Piscinibacter gummiphilus: one gene and its partner. The protein of the gene in region 1 interacts with the protein of each later gene in a pairwise test. Links are inferred from orthologs where the notes say so. Each region holds a gene or a part of one and is shown on either strand. Other genes may lie near its edges.

Evidence for each region.
Region 2: the proteins of ligA (region 1) and leuS interact in binary tests that used the Escherichia coli proteins (3 or more experiments, as listed by UniProt). The link is inferred for Piscinibacter gummiphilus from one-to-one orthologs.

What each region holds. Positions count from the first base shown.
Region 1 is NZ_CP015118.1:3,047,653-3,050,881, forward strand. What follows is about bases 126-3,117. They hold ligA (NAD-dependent DNA ligase LigA), read left to right. Parts: upstream 126-576; coding sequence 577-2,658; downstream 2,659-3,117. Other genes in these bases: A4W93_RS13635 (DUF411 domain-containing protein), read left to right, coding at 126-174; A4W93_RS13640 (copper-binding protein), read left to right, coding at 186-533; def (peptide deformylase), read left to right, coding at 2,675-3,117. In the rest of the region: more of A4W93_RS13635, read left to right, coding at 1-125; more of def, read left to right, coding at 3,118-3,211. UniProt on the Escherichia coli protein: DNA ligase that catalyzes the formation of phosphodiester linkages between 5'-phosphoryl and 3'-hydroxyl groups in double-stranded DNA using NAD as a coenzyme and as the energy source for the reaction.
Region 2 is NZ_CP015118.1:5,848,389-5,851,845, forward strand. Bases 105-3,324 are described here. They hold leuS (leucine--tRNA ligase), read left to right. Parts: upstream 105-502; coding sequence 503-3,124; downstream 3,125-3,324. Other genes in these bases: A4W93_RS26820 (arabinan endo-1,5-alpha-L-arabinosidase AbnA), read right to left, coding at 105-334; A4W93_RS26830 (LPS-assembly lipoprotein LptE), read left to right, coding at 3,124-3,324. In the rest of the region: more of A4W93_RS26820, read right to left, coding at 1-104; more of A4W93_RS26830, read left to right, coding at 3,325-3,457.

The DNA of each region.
Region 1 (3,229 bases):
GCCGAGGTCAAGCGCCTGCTGGTGCTCAAGCCCCGCGCCATCGGGATCGCCGTGCCCGGCATGCCGCCCGGTTCGCCCGGCATGGAAGTCGGCGGCCGCCAGGACCCGTACGACGTCTTCCTCATCGACACGCACGGCCGCGAGACCGTCTTCGCCCACTACCCCAAGTCCTGAAGGAGTTCCCCATGAAATCCCTGTCCATCCTCGCCGCCGCCGTGCTGGCCGCGGCTTCCGGCGCGTGGGCGCAGGCCCCGGCCGACGACCACCCGGCACACCACGCCGCGCCACCCGCCTCGGCGGCCACCGCGGCGCCTTCGAGCGAGGGCGAGGTCCGCAAGATCGACCTCGCGCAAGGCAAGGTGACCTTGCGCCACGGGCCGCTGCAGAACCTCGACATGCCCGGGATGACGATGGTCTTCAAGGCCGCGGACCCCAGGCTGCTCGACGGCCTGAAGGAAGGCGACAAGGTCCGCTTCACGGCGGAGAAGCGGGATGGCGTCTTTGCCGTGACGGCCCTCGAACGGAAGGAATAGACGCGGCCCGCCTCGTGCTTTTGGCGTTAGAGTGCCGGGACCCATGAGCACGAGAACCCCTTCCGACGCCGCGGCCCGCGCCGCCGACCTCCGCGACCAGCTCCGCGAGCACGCGCACCGTTACTACGTGCTCGACGAGCCGAGCATTCCCGACGCCGAGTACGACCGGCTGTTCCAGGCGCTGCAGGCGATCGAGGCCGAACACCCCGAGCTGCTGACACCCGACTCGCCCACGCAGCGGGTGATCGGCCAGGTGCTCGACGGCTTCACGCCGGTGCGTCACACGGTGCCCATGCTCAGCATCCGCACCGAGACCGACACCGAGGCCACCGGCGCGCTGGCGTTCGACGCCCGCGTGCGCAAGGAACTGGGCCTGGCGCCCGACGCACCGCCGGTCGAATACGCGGCCGAACTGAAGTTCGACGGCCTGGCCATCAACCTGCGCTACGAACAGGGCGTGCTGGTCCAGGCCGCCACGCGCGGCGATGGCGAGAAGGGCGAGGACGTCACCCAGAACATCCGCACCATCGCGCAGATCCCGCTGCGCCTGAAGGGCTCCGTGGCGCCGGTGATCGAGGTGCGCGGCGAGGTCTACATGCGCCGCGACGACTTCGATGCGCTCAACGAACGCCAGCGCGAGCTGATCGCGCACGGCGCGAAGAACGAGAAGACCTTCGTCAACCCGCGCAACGCCGCCGCCGGCGCGGTGCGCCAGCTCGACCCCGCCATCGCGCGCAAGCGGCCGCTGAGCTTCTTCGCGTACGGCCTGGGCGACGTGCAGGGCTGGGACATCCCGCCCACGCACAGCGGGCTGCTCGACGCGCTGCAGGCCTTCGGCCTGCCGGTCGACCGGCAGCGCGAGGTGGTGGCCGGCGCCGAGGGCCTGGTGGCCTTCCACAAGCGCATCGGCGAGGCCCGCGATGCGCTGCCGTTCGACATCGACGGCGTGGTCTACAAGGTCAACGACCGGGTGCTGCAGCAGAAGCTCGGGTTCGTCTCGCGCGAGCCGCGCTGGGCCGTGGCCCACAAGTACCCGGCGCAGGAACAGATGACGATTCTGCGCGACATCGACATCCAGGTGGGCCGCACCGGCAAGCTCACGCCGGTCGCCAAGCTCGAGCCGGTGTTCGTGGGCGGCACCACGGTCAGCAACGCCACGCTGCACAACGAGGACGAGACGCGGCGCAAGGACGTGCGCGTGGGCGACACCGTGATCGTGCGGCGCGCGGGCGACGTGATTCCCGAGGTGGTGGGCGTGGTGCTCGACCGCCGGCCGGCCGACGTGGGCGAGCCGTTCGACCTCTACAAGAAGCTCGAAGGCAAATGCCCCGTGTGCGGCAGTGGCATCGCGCGCGACGAAGGCGAGGCCAACTGGCGCTGCAGTGGCGGGCTGTTCTGCGCGGCCCAGCGCAAGCACGCCATCCTGCACTTCGCGAGCCGCCGGGCCATGGACGTGGAAGGTCTCGGCGACAAGCTCGTCGAGCAGCTGGTGGACGGCGGCCTCATCCGCACGCTGCCCGAGCTCTACAAGCTCGGCATCGCGAAGCTCACGGCGCTCGAGCGCATGGGCGACAAGAGCGCGCTGAACCTGCTCGACGGGCTCGAGCGCAGCAAGCAGACCACGCTCGCGCGTTTCCTCTTCGCGCTCGGCATCCGCAACGTGGGCGAGACCACCGCGAAGGACCTGGCCCGCCACTTCGGCCAGCTCGACCGCCTGCTCGACGCCACCGTGGAGCAGCTGCTGGAGGTGCCCGACGTGGGCCCCATCGTGGCCGAGAGCATCCGCACGTTCTTCGACCAGCCGCACAACCGCGAGGTGGTCGAGCAGCTGCGCGCCGCGGGCATCACGTGGGAGGAGAGCGACGGCACCGCCGACCTCTCGCCGAAACCCTTCGCCGGCAAGACCTTCGTGCTCACCGGCACACTGCCCGAGTGGTCCCGCGACGAGGCCCAGGCGGCCATCGAGGCTGCGGGTGGCAAGGTGAGCGGGTCGGTCTCGAAGAAGACCCACTTCGTCGTGGCCGGCGAGGAGGCCGGCAGCAAGCTGCAGAAAGCCCTCGACAACGGCGTGCCGGTGATCGACGAGGCCGGCCTGCGCGAGATGCTGAAGGCCGGTGGCCGCTGAACCGAAAGGAACCCCCGTGGCGGTGAGAGAGATCCTGAAGATGGGCGACCCGCGGCTGCTGCGCATCGCGCAGCCCGTGCGCGCGTTCGACACCCCCGAGCTGCATGCGCTGGTGGCCGACATGTTCGACACCATGCACGCGGCCAACGGTGCGGGCCTCGCCGCACCGCAGATCGGCATCGACCTGCAGCTCGTGATCTTCGGCTTCAAGAAGACCGACCGCTATCCCGACGCACCGCCGGTGCCCGAGACGGTGCTGCTGAACCCGGTGATCACGCCGCTGTCGGACGCCGAGGAGGACGGCTGGGAAGGGTGCCTGTCCGTGCCGGGCCTGCGCGGCATCGTGCCGCGGTACAGCCGCATCCGCTACACCGGCGTCGACCCGTACGGCGCCCCCATCGACCGGGAGGCCGACGGGTTCCATGCGCGGGTGGTGCAGCACGAGTGCGACCACCTGATCGGCAAGCTGTACCCGATGCGGGTGCGCGACTTCAGCAAGTTCGGCTTCACGAGCGTGCTGTTCCCGGGCCTCGACCCGTCCGACGACGACTGAGCCCACGCATTTGGCGAG
Region 2 (3,457 bases), 2.8 Mb from region 1 along the record:
CGTAGTACACCCACACCTTGCCGTTGAACTGGTGGGCGTCGGGTGCCCAGACGTCGTTGGCCTTCTGGTTCGGCACGTAGGTCTTCCACCACGATGGCGGCGACAGGAAGATGCGCGGCGCGCGGGTCCAGTTGCGGCCGGTGCTGTCGCCGGCCAGCACCTGCAGGCCCTCGCCGGTGCTGAACGTGAACCAGCGGTCCCCCTCCCGGAGGATCGAGGGGTCGTGCGCGCCCACGTCGCCCGTGAGGGCCCAGTGGGCAGCGGACGCGGGAAGGATCGCGGACGCCAATGCGGCGGCCGCCAGCGCCTGGCGCCGGAAGCGTTTCGTGAACATGATTTGTCTCCGTTGTGGTTTTCGGCCGACTTCGCGGCCGTCCGGGCGGGTGCCCGGCGCCTTTTTAAGCCCGGACGGGCCGCGCCGCAATGGGGTCGGCCCCCGAAGGGCGCACCGTGCTTTCTATAATCGGGGACACCCTTCGAGCGCCCCTGATTGCGCCCTCCCATGAGCCCCGACTTCAAACCGACCGAGATCGAACGCGCCGCCCAGGCCGCGTGGACCGCCGCCGACGCCTACCGCGTGACCGAGGACGCGAGCCGTTCCAAGTTCTACGCCTGCTCCATGCTGCCCTACCCCAGCGGCAAACTGCACATGGGCCACGTGCGCAACTACACGATCAACGACATGCTCACGCGCCAGCTGCGCATGAAGGGCAAGAACGTGCTGATGCCCATGGGCTGGGACGCCTTCGGCCTGCCCGCCGAAAACGCGGCCATCAAGAACAAGGTGCCGCCGGCGAAGTGGACCTACGACAACATCGCCTACATGAAGAAGCAGATGCAGGCGATGGGGCTGGCCATCGACTGGTCGCGCGAAGTCGCCACCTGCTCGCCCGAGTACTACAAGTGGAACCAGTGGCTGTTCCTGAAGATGCTCGAGGCCGGCATCTGCGAACGCCGCACCCAGATCGTCAACTGGGACCCGGTCGACCAGACCGTGCTCGCGAACGAGCAGGTGATCGACGGCCGCGGCTGGCGCTCGGGCGCCCCCGTGGAGAAGCGCGAGATCCCGGGCTACTACCTGAACATCACGAAATACGCCGGTGAGCTGCTCGACCAGGTGCAGGACGGCCTGCCCGGCTGGCCCGAGCGCGTGAAGCTGATGCAGGAGAACTGGATCGGCCGCAGCGAGGGCGTGCGCTTCGCCTTCCCGCACGAGATCCGCGGCGCCGACGGCGAACTGATCCAGGACGGCCGCCTGTACGTGTTCACCACCCGCGCCGACACGGTGATGGGCGTCACCTTCTGCGCCGTGGCGCCCGAGCACCCGCTCGCCACCCATGCCGCGAAGGCCGACCCGAAGGTGGCCGCGTTCATCGAGGAGTGCAAGGCCGGCGGCACCACCGAGGCCGAACTCGCCACGCAGGAGAAGAAGGGCGTGCCCACGGGCCTCTTCGTCACGCACCCGCTCACGCACGAGCAGGTGCCGGTGTGGGTCGGCAACTACGTGCTGATGAGCTACGGCGACGGCGCCGTGATGGGCGTGCCCGCGCACGACGAACGCGACTTCGCGTTCGCGAAGAAGTACGGCATCGACATCCTGCAGGTCGTCACCATCGACGGCGAACACTTCAGCTACGACCACTGGCAGGAGTGGTACGGCGACAAGCAGCGCGGCGTCACCATCAACTCCGACTACTTCAGCGGCCTGTCCCACGGCGCCGCGGTGGACGCGGTGGCCGCGGCCCTCGCCCAGAAGGGCCTCGGCGAGAAGAAGACCACGTGGCGCCTGCGCGACTGGGGCATCAGCCGCCAGCGCTACTGGGGCACCCCGATCCCCATCATCCACTGCCCGGACCACGGTCCGGTGCCGGTGCCCGAGAAGGACCTCCCGGTGGTGCTGCCGGAAGACGTCGTGCCCGACGGCAGCGGCAACCCGCTGAACAAGCACGCGGCCTTCCTGAACGTGGCCTGCCCCACCTGCGGCAAGCCCTCGCGCCGGGAAACCGACACGATGGACACGTTCGTCGACAGCTCGTGGTACTTCATGCGGTACTGCGACGCCACGAACGACAAGGCCATGGTGGGCGCCGGCACGGAGTACTGGATGCCGATGGACCAGTACATCGGCGGCATCGAACACGCCATCCTGCACCTGCTGTACGCGCGCTTCTGGACCAAGGTGATGCGGGACCTGGGCCTCGTGAAGATCGACGAACCGTTCACGAAGCTGCTGACGCAGGGCATGGTGCTCAACGAGGCGTTCTCGCGCACGCACGACACCGGCGGCAAGGACTACTACTGGGCCCACGACCTCGACATCGTGCGCGACGAACACGCGCACGTGCAGTCGGCCGTCCACAAGGAGGACGGCAAGCCGGTGGTGTACGAAGGCTGGACCACGATGTCCAAGTCGAAGAACAACGGCGTCGACCCGCAGCAGCTGATCGAACGCCAGGGCGCCGACACGGCCCGCCTGTTCGTGATGTTCGCGTCGCCGCCCGAGCAGACGCTCGAGTGGAACGACGCCGGTGTCGAAGGCGCGAACCGCTTCCTGCGCCGCATCTGGAACTTCGGCGTCAAGCACGCCGACGCGGTGCGCGCCTCTGGCGCGGTGGACGCCTCGGCGCTGTCCGACGACGCGAAGACGTTGCGCCGCGAGGTGCACAAGGTGCTCGAGCAGGTCAGCTACGACTACGAGCGCATGCAGTACAACACCGTCGTCTCCGGCGCGATGAAGCTGCTGAACGCACTCGAAGGCTTCAAGGGCGATGCACCCGCGGTGATCCGCGAGGCGTACGGCATCCTGCTGCGCGTGCTGTACCCGGCCTGCCCGCACATCACGTGGCACCTGTGGAACGAGCTGGGCTATGCGGCCGTCGGCGGCGACCTGCTCGACGCGACCTGGCCCGAGGTCGACCCGGCCGCGCTGGTGCAGGACGAGATCGAGCTGATGCTGCAGGTCAACGGCAAGCTGCGCGGCTCCATCCGCGTGGCCGCCGGTGCCGACAAGGCCGCCATCGAGGCGCTTGCACTCGCCAACCCCGAGTTCATCCGCTTCTCCGAAGGCAAACCGCCGAAGAAGATCGTTGTCGTGCCGGGCCGGCTCGTCAACGTGGTGGTCTGATGCCGAAGCGCCCGACGCCCGTGTCCCGGCGGCTGTGCCTGTCCGTGCTGGCCGCCGCGGCCGGCGCGGGCGCGCTCGCCGGATGCGGCTTCCAGCTCCGCCGCCCGCCGGAGCTGCCGTTCCGCACGCTGCACCTCTCGGGCTTCAAGCCCACGTCGTCGATGGGCGTGGCCCTGCGGCGCGCGCTGGCCTCGTCGCCCTCCACCCGCCTCGTCGACGCCCCGCCGGCCGCCGAGGCCATCTTCGAGGTGCTGGTCGACGCCCAGGAGCGCAACGTGGTCGCGTTCACGTCCACCGGCCAGGTGCGTGAACTGCAGCTGCGCGAACGCCTCA